DNA from 3 places in the Frigoribacterium sp. AC759 genome. Region 3 is predicted to be linked to each of the others. Evidence: predicted binding sites of a transcription regulator. Region 3 holds the regulator's gene; each other region holds the start of a gene.
What was found. The regulator HrcA, encoded in region 3, represses chaperone genes, less so after heat shock. The targets are predictions, from matches to a motif close to TTNGCACTCGNNNNNNNCGAGTGCNAA.
Positions count from the first base shown of each region.

Region 1: the regulator HrcA is predicted to act here: its motif matches at 1,384-1,410, upstream of groL (chaperonin GroEL).
Region 2: the regulator HrcA is predicted to act here: its motif matches at 1,993-2,019, upstream of groES (co-chaperone GroES).

Region 1 covers NZ_CEEDMT010000006.1:107,092-110,359, reverse strand. Annotated here, with positions in the region: gene groL (chaperonin GroEL) at 1-1,342, opposite strand, end outside; gene ACZ6JE_RS07505 (LytR C-terminal domain-containing protein) at 1,518-2,087, opposite strand; gene ACZ6JE_RS07500 (DUF3263 domain-containing protein) at 2,192-2,485, opposite strand; gene ACZ6JE_RS07495 (DUF2332 family protein) at 2,562-3,268, opposite strand, start outside.
Region 2 covers NZ_CEEDMT010000008.1:58,356-61,623, reverse strand. Annotated here, with positions in the region: gene ACZ6JE_RS08485 (ABC transporter substrate-binding protein) at 1-296, opposite strand, end outside; gene rarD (EamA family transporter RarD) at 405-1,430, opposite strand; gene groES (co-chaperone GroES) at 1,612-1,908, opposite strand; gene ACZ6JE_RS08470 (class I SAM-dependent methyltransferase) at 2,084-3,268, shown strand, end outside.
Region 3 covers NZ_CEEDMT010000032.1:8,857-12,124, forward strand. Annotated here, with positions in the region: gene hemW (radical SAM family heme chaperone HemW) at 1-311, shown strand, start outside; gene ACZ6JE_RS13915 (DUF4870 domain-containing protein) at 398-871, opposite strand; gene hrcA (heat-inducible transcriptional repressor HrcA) at 1,015-2,037, shown strand; gene dnaJ (molecular chaperone DnaJ) at 2,115-3,230, shown strand; gene ACZ6JE_RS13930 (16S rRNA (uracil(1498)-N(3))-methyltransferase) at 3,233-3,268, shown strand, end outside.

The sequences.
Region 1 (3,268 bases), on a different contig from region 3:
GAGCGTCGATGGCGACACGGACGATGTTCGCACCCGTCGCCTCGTCGCCCTCGAGCTGCAGCTCGGCCAGAGCGGTCTTGCCGGCCTGGATGAGAGCGACGCCACCACCGGCGACGATGCCCTCTTCGACGGCGGCCTTGGCGTTGCGCACGGCGTCTTCGATGCGGTGCTTGCGCTCTTTGAGCTCGACCTCGGTCGCAGCGCCGGCCTTGATGACGGCGACGCCGCCGGCCAGCTTCGCGAGACGCTCCTGGAGCTTCTCACGGTCGTAGTCGCTGTCGGTCGCCTCGATCTCGCTGCGGATCTGACGCACGCGACCCGCGATCTGCTCGGGGTCGCCGGCACCCTCGACGATGGTCGTCTCGTCTTTGGTGATGACGACCTTGCGGGCACGACCGAGGAGGTCGAGCGTCGCGTTCTCGAGCTTGAGGCCGACCTCTTCGGCGATGACCTGACCACCGGTGAGGATCGCGATGTCCTGCAGCTGGGCCTTGCGACGGTCGCCGAAGCCGGGGGCCTTGACGGCGACCGACTTGAAGATGCCGCGGATCTTGTTGACGACCAGGGTCGCCAGCGCTTCGCCGTCGACGTCCTCGGCGATGATGAGCAGCTGCTTGCCGCTCTGGATCACCTTGTCGACGATGGGGAGGAGATCCTTGATGTTCGAGATCTTCGAGTTGACGATGAGCACGTAGGCGTCTTCGAAGACGGCCTCCTGGCGCTCGGGGTCGGTGACGAAGTACTGCGACAGGTAGCCCTTGTCGAAGCGCATGCCCTCGGTGAGCTCGAGCTCGGTGCCGAAGGTGTTGGACTCCTCGACGGTGACGACGCCCTCCTTGCCGACCTTGTCGATCGCCTCGGCGATCAGCGCGCCGATGGTGGGGTCTGCGGCGGAGATCGAGGCCGTGGCAGCGATCTGCTCCTTGGTCTCGATGTCCTTCGCGTCGGCGAGCAGCTGAGCCGAGACGGCCGCAGCGGCCTTCTCGATGCCGCGCTTCAGCGAGATGGGGTCGGCGCCTGCGGCGACGTTGCGGAGGCCCTCACGGACGAGCGCCTGAGCGAGCACGGTGGCGGTGGTGGTTCCGTCGCCGGCGACGTCGTCGGTCTTCTTCGCGACCTCCTTGACGAGCTCCGCACCGATCTTCTCGAACGGGTCGTCGAGCTCGATCTCCTTCGCGATGGACACGCCGTCGTTCGTGATGGTGGGGGCGCCCCACTTCTTCTCGAGCACGACGTTGCGACCACGCGGGCCGAGCGTGACCTTAACCGCGTCGGCCAGGATGTTCAGGCCACGCTCGAGGCCACGACGGGCCTCTTCGTCAAAAGCAATGATCTTAGCCATGTGTGTTTTTCGTCCCTCCCGGACGTCATGAAGCAGAAGCTTTGGCACTCACGTGTCGCGAGTGCCAGTGACGATTCTGGCACTCGCCCGGTGAGAGTGCAAGTGACGTCGCGGGCGACCCGGGGAGGTGCGGTGCGCGGTGATCGCGACCCGCGCCTCCTCGGCCCGGTCGCCCTCAGGGCGTGTAGTCGGCGCCGAGCACGACCGTCACCGACGCGTTCGGGAACGCCGAGCTGACGGCCGTCGCCGCGACGCCGAGCGTCTGGGCGAGCCCGAGGGCGACCCCTTCGTCGGCGGCGTCGGCGTAGTAGACGGTCGAGGTCGTGGCCGAGGTGTCGCCCGCGTTGCCCTGGGTGGCGACGGTGTACCCGGCGGCCTCGAGGTCGGCGGAGGCGGCGGTCGCGAGACCCGCGGTCGACGTCCCGTTCAGCACCGCGATCGTGACGGAGGGGTCGACGTCGGCGGGGTCGGTCACGGGAGCCTCCGTGGGCGTCGCGGAGGCGGTGTCGTCGGGCGCCTCCGCCTCGGCCGTCTCGGTGACGGTCGTCGTGGGGGCGTCGAACTGGATGCTGTCGTTCAGCACGCCCAGGGCGACGACCCCGCCGCCCACCAGCACGCCCGTCGCGAGAGCGGCCCAGGCGAAGACGACCAGCCCACGGCCCCGCCTCGGGGTGGACCGGTGCGCGCCGACCCTCTGCAGATCGGCGGGCAGGTCGTCGAAACGGTCGCGGGGGAACTTCGGCATGTGCTGTCGGTCTTCTCTGGGTCGGCGGGCGTCGGTTCGGCGGGCGTCGGGCGCTCTGTCGGCGGGTCGGCGTGCAGCGGGGCGGCGGGTCGGCGGTCGGCGGGTCAGCGGGTCGGCGGCCCGAACGATCGGGTCGTGCGGGCGAGCGAGCGGGCGTCGCGGAGTCGGAGCAGACGCCCCACGAGCATCGGCGCGTAGGCCAGTGCAGCCGGTCGGTCTATGAGCGAGTTGAGCAGCTGCTGGTACCGGGCCGTCGAGAGACCGAGATCGCGTCGGATCACGGCCTCTTTCTGGCGCGCGGACCCCGTGGTGGACTGCTCGAGGTCGAGGATCGCGCGGTCGCGCTCGGAGAGCCCGATGACCGTCCCGTCGTCGCCAGTCGCACCGCTGTCGCCCATCACCCGCCCTCTCGATCGTCGTCATCCTACGGGCGGCCGCCTCCGGGCCGCCTCAGGCGCAGCCCTCCGCGCCGGGTCAGGAGGGGAGCAGTCGCACTCGCCTGCCGTGAGCGTCGCCGACGGCGAGGGCCCGGCCGTCGAGGGCGAGCGCGGCGAACCCGTCGCCCGGCGCGACGCCCTCCGGCACCTCCGCCACGACGTCGTGCAGCAGATCGCGCCGCTCGTACGACACCCAGGTGGCGCCGAGGGCGCGCACGGCGTCGACGAAGGCCTGGCGCCGGCGACCGGGCAGGTAGACGAGCGTGCCGGTCGAGACCACGACGAGCCGCGCGTCCGACGGGGCGGTCGCGGCCAGGGCGGCCAGCCCGTCGACGGCGTCGCCGCGGACGAGCCGAGGAGGCGCGCTCCGGGCGATCGCGACGGCCCGCCGCAGCAGATCCACCCGCTCCGACGGCCCGGGCGGCAGCGACGTCTCGAGCCACGAGACCGCGGCGGGGTCGGTGACGTCTACGGGGTCCAGGTCGAGACCGGCCCGCCAGACGATCTCGGGCAGCACGACCCGGCGAGGCCACTCGTCGTGCGGCAGCGGGGAGTCTCCGAGGTCGACGTCGAGCTCGACGACGACGTCGCTGTCGGCCGCGCCCCAGCGCGCCTGCTCGTCGCGGCCCGCGCCGCGGAGGTCGGCCCGGAACGCGTACCGGTCGGGGAACAGGCAGAGCCCCGCCGAGGCGCCGACCTCGAGCAGGGCCACCGGGCCCTCGAGCCTGGCCAGCGCGAGCGACA
Region 2 (3,268 bases), on a different contig from region 3:
AGCACGCCACCGGCGGCGTTGATGTCCTCGACGGCGAGACCGATGCCGGCCTCGGCGGGCGGAGCGAGGTAGGCGAGGGTTCCCGTGTTCGGCAGGATCGTGCCGATGCGGAGCGCGTCCTGTCCGGGGCTGCTGGGAGCCTCGCACGATGCTGCGGGGTCGGCCTTCTGCGAAGCCGAAGGCGACGACGACGCGCCGTCCTCCGGAGTCGACGACGTCGACGAACAGGCGGCCAGCAAGACGGAGGCGGCCCCTGCGAGCGCCAGAGCCTTCAGGCCTTTGGTGGATCGGATCATCCGTAGTCCCTTTCGTGAAGCGCGGAGAGCCGGACCGACACTAGGCAGACGGTCCTCGCGATTGAGTAGAAACTAGGGCTGGATTGTTTCTGGCGTGTGTTCTGGTCGTCACTGGACCGTTTCGTTAGCAATTCGTGACTTGCGCTCAATACCGCGATTCCGCCGCGACGATCGCACCGCGTCGGTGGAGAGCACGATGAGCGCGACCCAGACGATCGCGAAGCCGATCCAGCGGGTGACCGGCATCTCTTCGTGCAGCAGCACCACGCCGACGATCAGCTGCAGCACCGGTGCGAGGTACTGCGTGAGACCGATCGTGGCCAGAGGGAGACGACGCGCGGCTGCGGCGAAGAGGAGCAGCGGCACCGCGGTGACGACGCCCGAGCTGATCACGGTCAGGGTGTGGACGACCGAGACGGAGCCGAAGACGACCCCGCCGCCGACCCCCGTGACGGCCATGACGACGAGCGCCGCCCCGGCGACCGGGGTCATCAGCATCGTCTCGAGCGTGAGACCGCCGATGGCGTCGACCCGCCCGCCGACCTGCTTCTTGACGAGACCGTAGAGACCGAACGAGGACGCGAGCACGAGCGACACCCACGGCACGTCGCCGGTGCCGATCGCGATGACCAGCACGGCGACGCCGCTGAGGGCGACGGCCGCCCACTGCGCGGGGCGCAACCGCTCGCGCAGGACGACGACGGCCAGCAGCACGGTCACGATCGGGTTGATGAAGTACCCCAGAGCGGCCTCGACGACGTGCCCGGCGAGGGCGGCGGTGATGAAGACCGTCCAGTTGACGACGATGAACACGCCGGCGAGCCCCATGGTCGCGACGAGGCGGGGCTGCCGCAGCAGGCGGACGAACGCGGGAAACCCCCTGGTCGCTGCGAGCAGCGCGAGGCAGAACACGAGGGAGAAGACGATGCGCCAGGCGACGATCTCGAACGGCCCCGACGGCGACATCAGCAGGAAGAACACGGGCAGGACGCCCCAGAGACCGTAGGCGCCGACCGCGAACGCGAGCCCGGATCGGGCGGCCCCGCCGGCGGCACCGGGCGAGCCGCCACCCTGCGTCTCGGAGACGAGCGGGGCGGCGGAAGCCGAGGAGGCGCGGGGGCGGCTGGTGGTCACGTCACGACTGTAGGCCGGGCGACCGACACCGCGACACGTCCACCTCCGACAGGGTGGCGCGTCCGACCGCCTCTCTCGGGAGGCGCGACCTGTGGAGGAGGCGACCCGCGCCTCCTGCGGTCCCCCTCAACGACGAGAACCCCCGCCGAAGCGGGGGTTCTCGAGGAGCTGTGTCGAACGACTAGCGGACGACGACGGCGAGGACGTCGCGAGCCGAGAGGACGAGGAAGTCCTCTCCGCCGTACTTGACCTCGGTTCCGCCGTACTTGCTGTAGATGACCTTGTCGCCGACGGCGACGTCGAGCGGCACACGGTTGCCGTTGTCGTCGATGCGACCCGGACCGACGGCGACGACGTCGCCCTCTTGGGGCTTCTCTTTCGCGGTGTCGGGGATCACAAGGCCGGAAGCCGTGGTCTGCTCGGCTTCGACCTGCTGGATGACGATGCGATCTTCGAGCGGCTTGATGGAGACCGACACGGTTGCCTCTACTTTCTCGGAACTTCGAAAAACGTGGGTTGGCACTTGCCACGTGCGAGTGCCAGAAACAACTGTAGGGCGTCACTGGCACTCGGTCAATCCGAGTGCCAGTGATGCGCGTCGGTCTCGTCGACCCCGGGCCCCGGACCTCGGCGGATGCGTGAGACTGGACGACATGGATGCGTCGGAGCTGCTCGAAGTCCTCTCTCCCGAGGGGCTGCGGCTGCTCGACTCCCTCCCCCCGTGGCGGGCCTCCGACGACGTCGTGTCGTCGGTCGCCGCGCTGCGGAAGCAGGGCCACCCCGCCGAGCGCGTGTCGGCCGTGCTGACCCAGGCGCGCCTCCGCAGCAAGGCGGAGGGGAAGTTCGGCGAGTTCGCCAGTCGCATGCTCTTCACCGAGGCCGGTCTCGAGCAGGCCACGCGCCTCGGCGTCGCCGCCCGCCATGCCGACCGCTACCGCTCGGCCGGACTCACCAGCGTCGCCGACCTCGGCTGCGGCATCGGCGGCGACGCCCTGGCCTTCGCGGCCCTCGACCTCGACGTGCTGGCCGTCGACCGCGACGAGGTGACCGCCGCCGTGGCGTCGTACAACCTGTCCCCGTGGTCGTCGTCGCGAGTCCGTCAGGGCGACGCCGAGACGACCGACCTGACCGATGTGCAGGGGGTGTTCCTCGACCCGGCGCGCCGCACCGGCGGGCACAGCGCCACGAAGCGGATCGCCGACCCCGCCGACTGGTCGCCGTCGCTCGACGTCGCGTTCGCCTTCGCCGAACGCCTGCCGACGGGCGTGAAGCTCGGACCGGGGATCGACCGCGACCTCCTGCCCCGCGACGCCGAGTGCCAGTGGATCTCGGTCGATCGCGACGTGGTCGAGGCCGGGGTCTGGTTCGGACCGCTCGCACGGGCCGGGGTGGGCCGGTCCGCCCTGGTGATCAGCGCCTCCGGGGCGGCGGAGCTGACGGCGCCCGCCGACTCGGACGACGTCGAGGTGGGCGACCTCGGCGAATGGCTGTACGAACCCGACGGCGCCGTGATCCGCGCTCGTCTGATCGGCGACCTGGCCCGCTCGATCGACGCCCGCATGATCAGCCGCGACATCGCCTGGCTGACGACCGACCAGCGGATCGAGACCCCGTTCGCCCAGGGCTTCCGGGTGATCGAGACGTTCCCCCTCGACGAGCGGACCCTCAAGCGCGAGCTGCGGACGCGGGGCATCGGCCGCCTCGAGATCAAGAAGCGGGGAGTCGACGTCGACCCCGCCACGTTCCGCAAGCGCCTCTCGCTGCAGGGTTCGGGGTCGGCCACGCTCGTGCTGACCAGGGTCGCCGGGCGGCACACGACGCTGCTCTGCGAACGCGCC
Region 3 (3,268 bases):
GGGGAGTCCGCTGGTGGAACGTCAAGCACCCGGCCGCCTACCAGCAGCGCATGGCGGCCGAGCAGTCGCCGGGCGCCGGTCGCGAGACCCTCGACGACGAGACGCGTCGGGTCGAGCGGGTCCTCCTCGGCGTCCGCATCCGCGAGGGTCTGCCGGTGTCCGAGCTCGACCACGACGGTCGCCAGGCCGTCGCCGGGCTCATCGCCGACGGCTGGGTCGAGGGGCGCCCCGCCCTGCAGGGTCGGGTCGTCCTCACCCGTGAGGGCCGCCTCATGGCCGACGCGGTCGTCCGCCGACTCCTGCCGTCGTAGAGCGGGCCCCGTGACCGTCGCGAGCTCGACGGACGACGAAGGGCGCGCCTCCTTCAGGAGGTGCGCCCTTCGTTCGGTGCCGTGCGTCAGTTCTTGATGAACTCGAACGTCAGCGGGTACTTGTAGTACTGGCCGCGGTTGGCGGCGACGGCGGCGATGATCGAGAAGATCACGATGACGACGCCGGCGGCGAAGCCGGTGATGGCGCCGATCACGATGACGCTGAGCAGACCCGACGCGACCAGCACGATGGCCATGGTGATCTGGAAGTTCAGGGCGGCACGGGTGTGCTCGCGGATGAACGGGCCGCGGTCCTTCAGGACGAGGTAGCCCACCAGTGCGGGGACGATCCAGAACAGGATGCCGCCGAGGTGGATCAGCGTGGCCCAGAGCTTCTCGTCCTCCGGACGCATCGGCGGGACGGACGGCTGCCCCTGGTGACCGTAGGGCGGCTGGCCGTTCGGCTGCTGGTTGTAGGGCTGCTGGCCGTTCGGCTGCTGGCCGAAGGGCTGCTGGCCCGCGCGGGGGTCGTTCGGTTGCGAAGGAGGCATGTCGGTCATGGCCTCACCCTAGGGCAGACCACCCCGCGGGCAGTAGGGAGCTCGGGATGCCGAGTGCGCCGGGTGTAGGTCGCGCGGCGCACGTGACGTAGGATTGGCAGTCTGGTACGGCGAGTGCCAGACAGTCGGAAGAGAGGTGCGTCGTGGTCTCGGAACGCGGACTCGAAGTCCTCCGTGTCATCGTGCACGACTACGTCGCCTCCCGTGAGCCCGTCGGCTCGAAGTCGATCGTCGAGCGGCACCAGTTCGGCGTGTCGGCCGCGACGATCCGCAACGACATGGCCCTCCTCGAAGAGGAGGAGCTGATCACGGCGCCTCACACGTCGTCGGGCCGGGTCCCGACCGACAAGGGCTACCGCCTCTTCGTCAACGAGCTGGCCGATCTGCGTCCGCTCACCTCGGCGCAGCGTCAGGCCATCGAGACCTTCCTCGGCGACTCGACCGATCTCGACGAGGTCCTCGGGCGCACGGTCCGACTCCTCTCGCAGCTGACCAACCAGGTCGCGCTCGTGCAGTACCCCTCGTTCTCGCGGGCACGCGTGCGGCACATCGAGCTGGTCAGCCTCGGCGAGACGCGGGTGATGACCGTCCTCATCACCGACAGCGGCCAGGTCGAGCAGCGCCTGATCGATCTGCCCACGCCCGTCGACGAGGTGTTCCTCTCCGAGCTGCGGGCGTCGGTCAACGCCGTGGTCGGGGGCGCCGCGCTCAGCGACGCCGCCCGATCGCTCAGCGACCTGCCGGAGCGCTTCCGGCCCGACCTCGCGGCCATCGTGCGTCGCGTCGTCGCGAGCCTCGTCGAACAGCTGGCCGCGGGCCGCCAGGACCGTCTCGTCATGTCGGGCGCGGCGAATCTCGTCCGTACCGGCGACGACTTCAGCGGCAACCTCTATCCTGTGCTCGAGGCCATCGAAGAACAGGTCGCGCTGCTCCGGCTCTTCGGCGAGATGCAACTCGACGCCGTCGACGTGGTGGCCAGCATCGGTCGCGAGAACGCCTCGTTCGGGCTCGCGCAGACCTCGGTCCTGGCGAGCGGCTACACCTCGTCGGGCAGCGAGATCGCCCGCATCGGCGTGCTCGGCCCCCTGAGGATGGACTACTCGTCGAACATGGCGGCCGTCCGCGCGGTGGCCCGCTACCTGTCGTCGACGCTCGCCGAGCGCTGAGACCCGACCCGCGCCTCCTCGGCCTCCCCTTCTTCCCCCCAACTTCCAGCTACGACACCAAGAGGTAGACGAAACAAGTGGCAGATCATTACGACGTGCTCGGAGTCGACCGGTCGGCGACGCCCGAAGAGATCAAGAAGGCGTACCGCAGACTCGCCCGCGAGCTGCACCCCGACGTGAACCCGAGCGCCGACGCGTCCGAGCGCTTCAAAGACGTCACGCACGCCTACGACGTCCTGAGCGACCCGCAGCAGCGTGAGCGCTACGACCTCGGCCCGCAGGCCGGGTTCGGCGGCGGGGGCGGCGGCGGGGCCGCGGGCTTCGGCGACATCTTCGACGCGTTCTTCGGCGGCGGGGGCGGCGGTCAGCGGCAGGGTCCGCGATCGCGGCGCGAGCGCGGTCAGGACGCGCTGCTGCGCCTCGAGGTCGAGCTCGACGACATCGTCTTCGGCACGCAGCGCGACATCGAGGTCGACACGGCCGTGCTCTGCGAGACCTGCAACGGCTCGTGCTGTGCGCCCGGCACCTCGCCGCAGACCTGCGACATCTGCAACGGATCGGGTCAGATCCAGCGCACCGTCCGCTCGCTGCTCGGCAACGTCATGACGTCGAGCCCCTGCGGTACCTGCCGCGGCTACGGCACGGTCATCCCCAACCCCTGCGCCACCTGCCAGGGGCAGGGTCGCGTCCGTGCCCGCCGCACCATCCCGATCGACATCCCCGCGGGCGTCGACACGGGGCTCCGACTGCAGCTGCCCGGCCAGGGCGAGGTCGGTCAGGCCGGCGGTCCGAACGGAGACCTCTACCTCGAGGTCAAGGTGAAGCACCACGACACCTACAGCCGCGACGGCGACGACCTGCTGGCGACGCTCGAGGTGCAGATGGCCGACGCGATCCTCGGCACGTCGACGACGCTGACCGGCATCGACGGCGAGGTCGAGCTCGAGATCAAGCCCGGCACCCAGAGCGCCGACATCATCACCATCCGCGACCGCGGCATCACCAAGCTGCGCGGCACCGGCCGGGGCGACCTGAAGATCGGCGTCCAGGTGGTGACCCCGACCAAGCTCAGCCACAAAGAGCGCGAGCTCATCGAGAAGTTCGCGTCGGGTCGCCGCGGTCAGGGGCCCGAGCTGTCGCAGTTCCAGCAGGGGCTCTTCGGCAAGCTGCGCGACCGGTTCCTGAACTTCTGATCGTGGCGCACTCGTACCTCGTCGAGTCGCTCGACGAC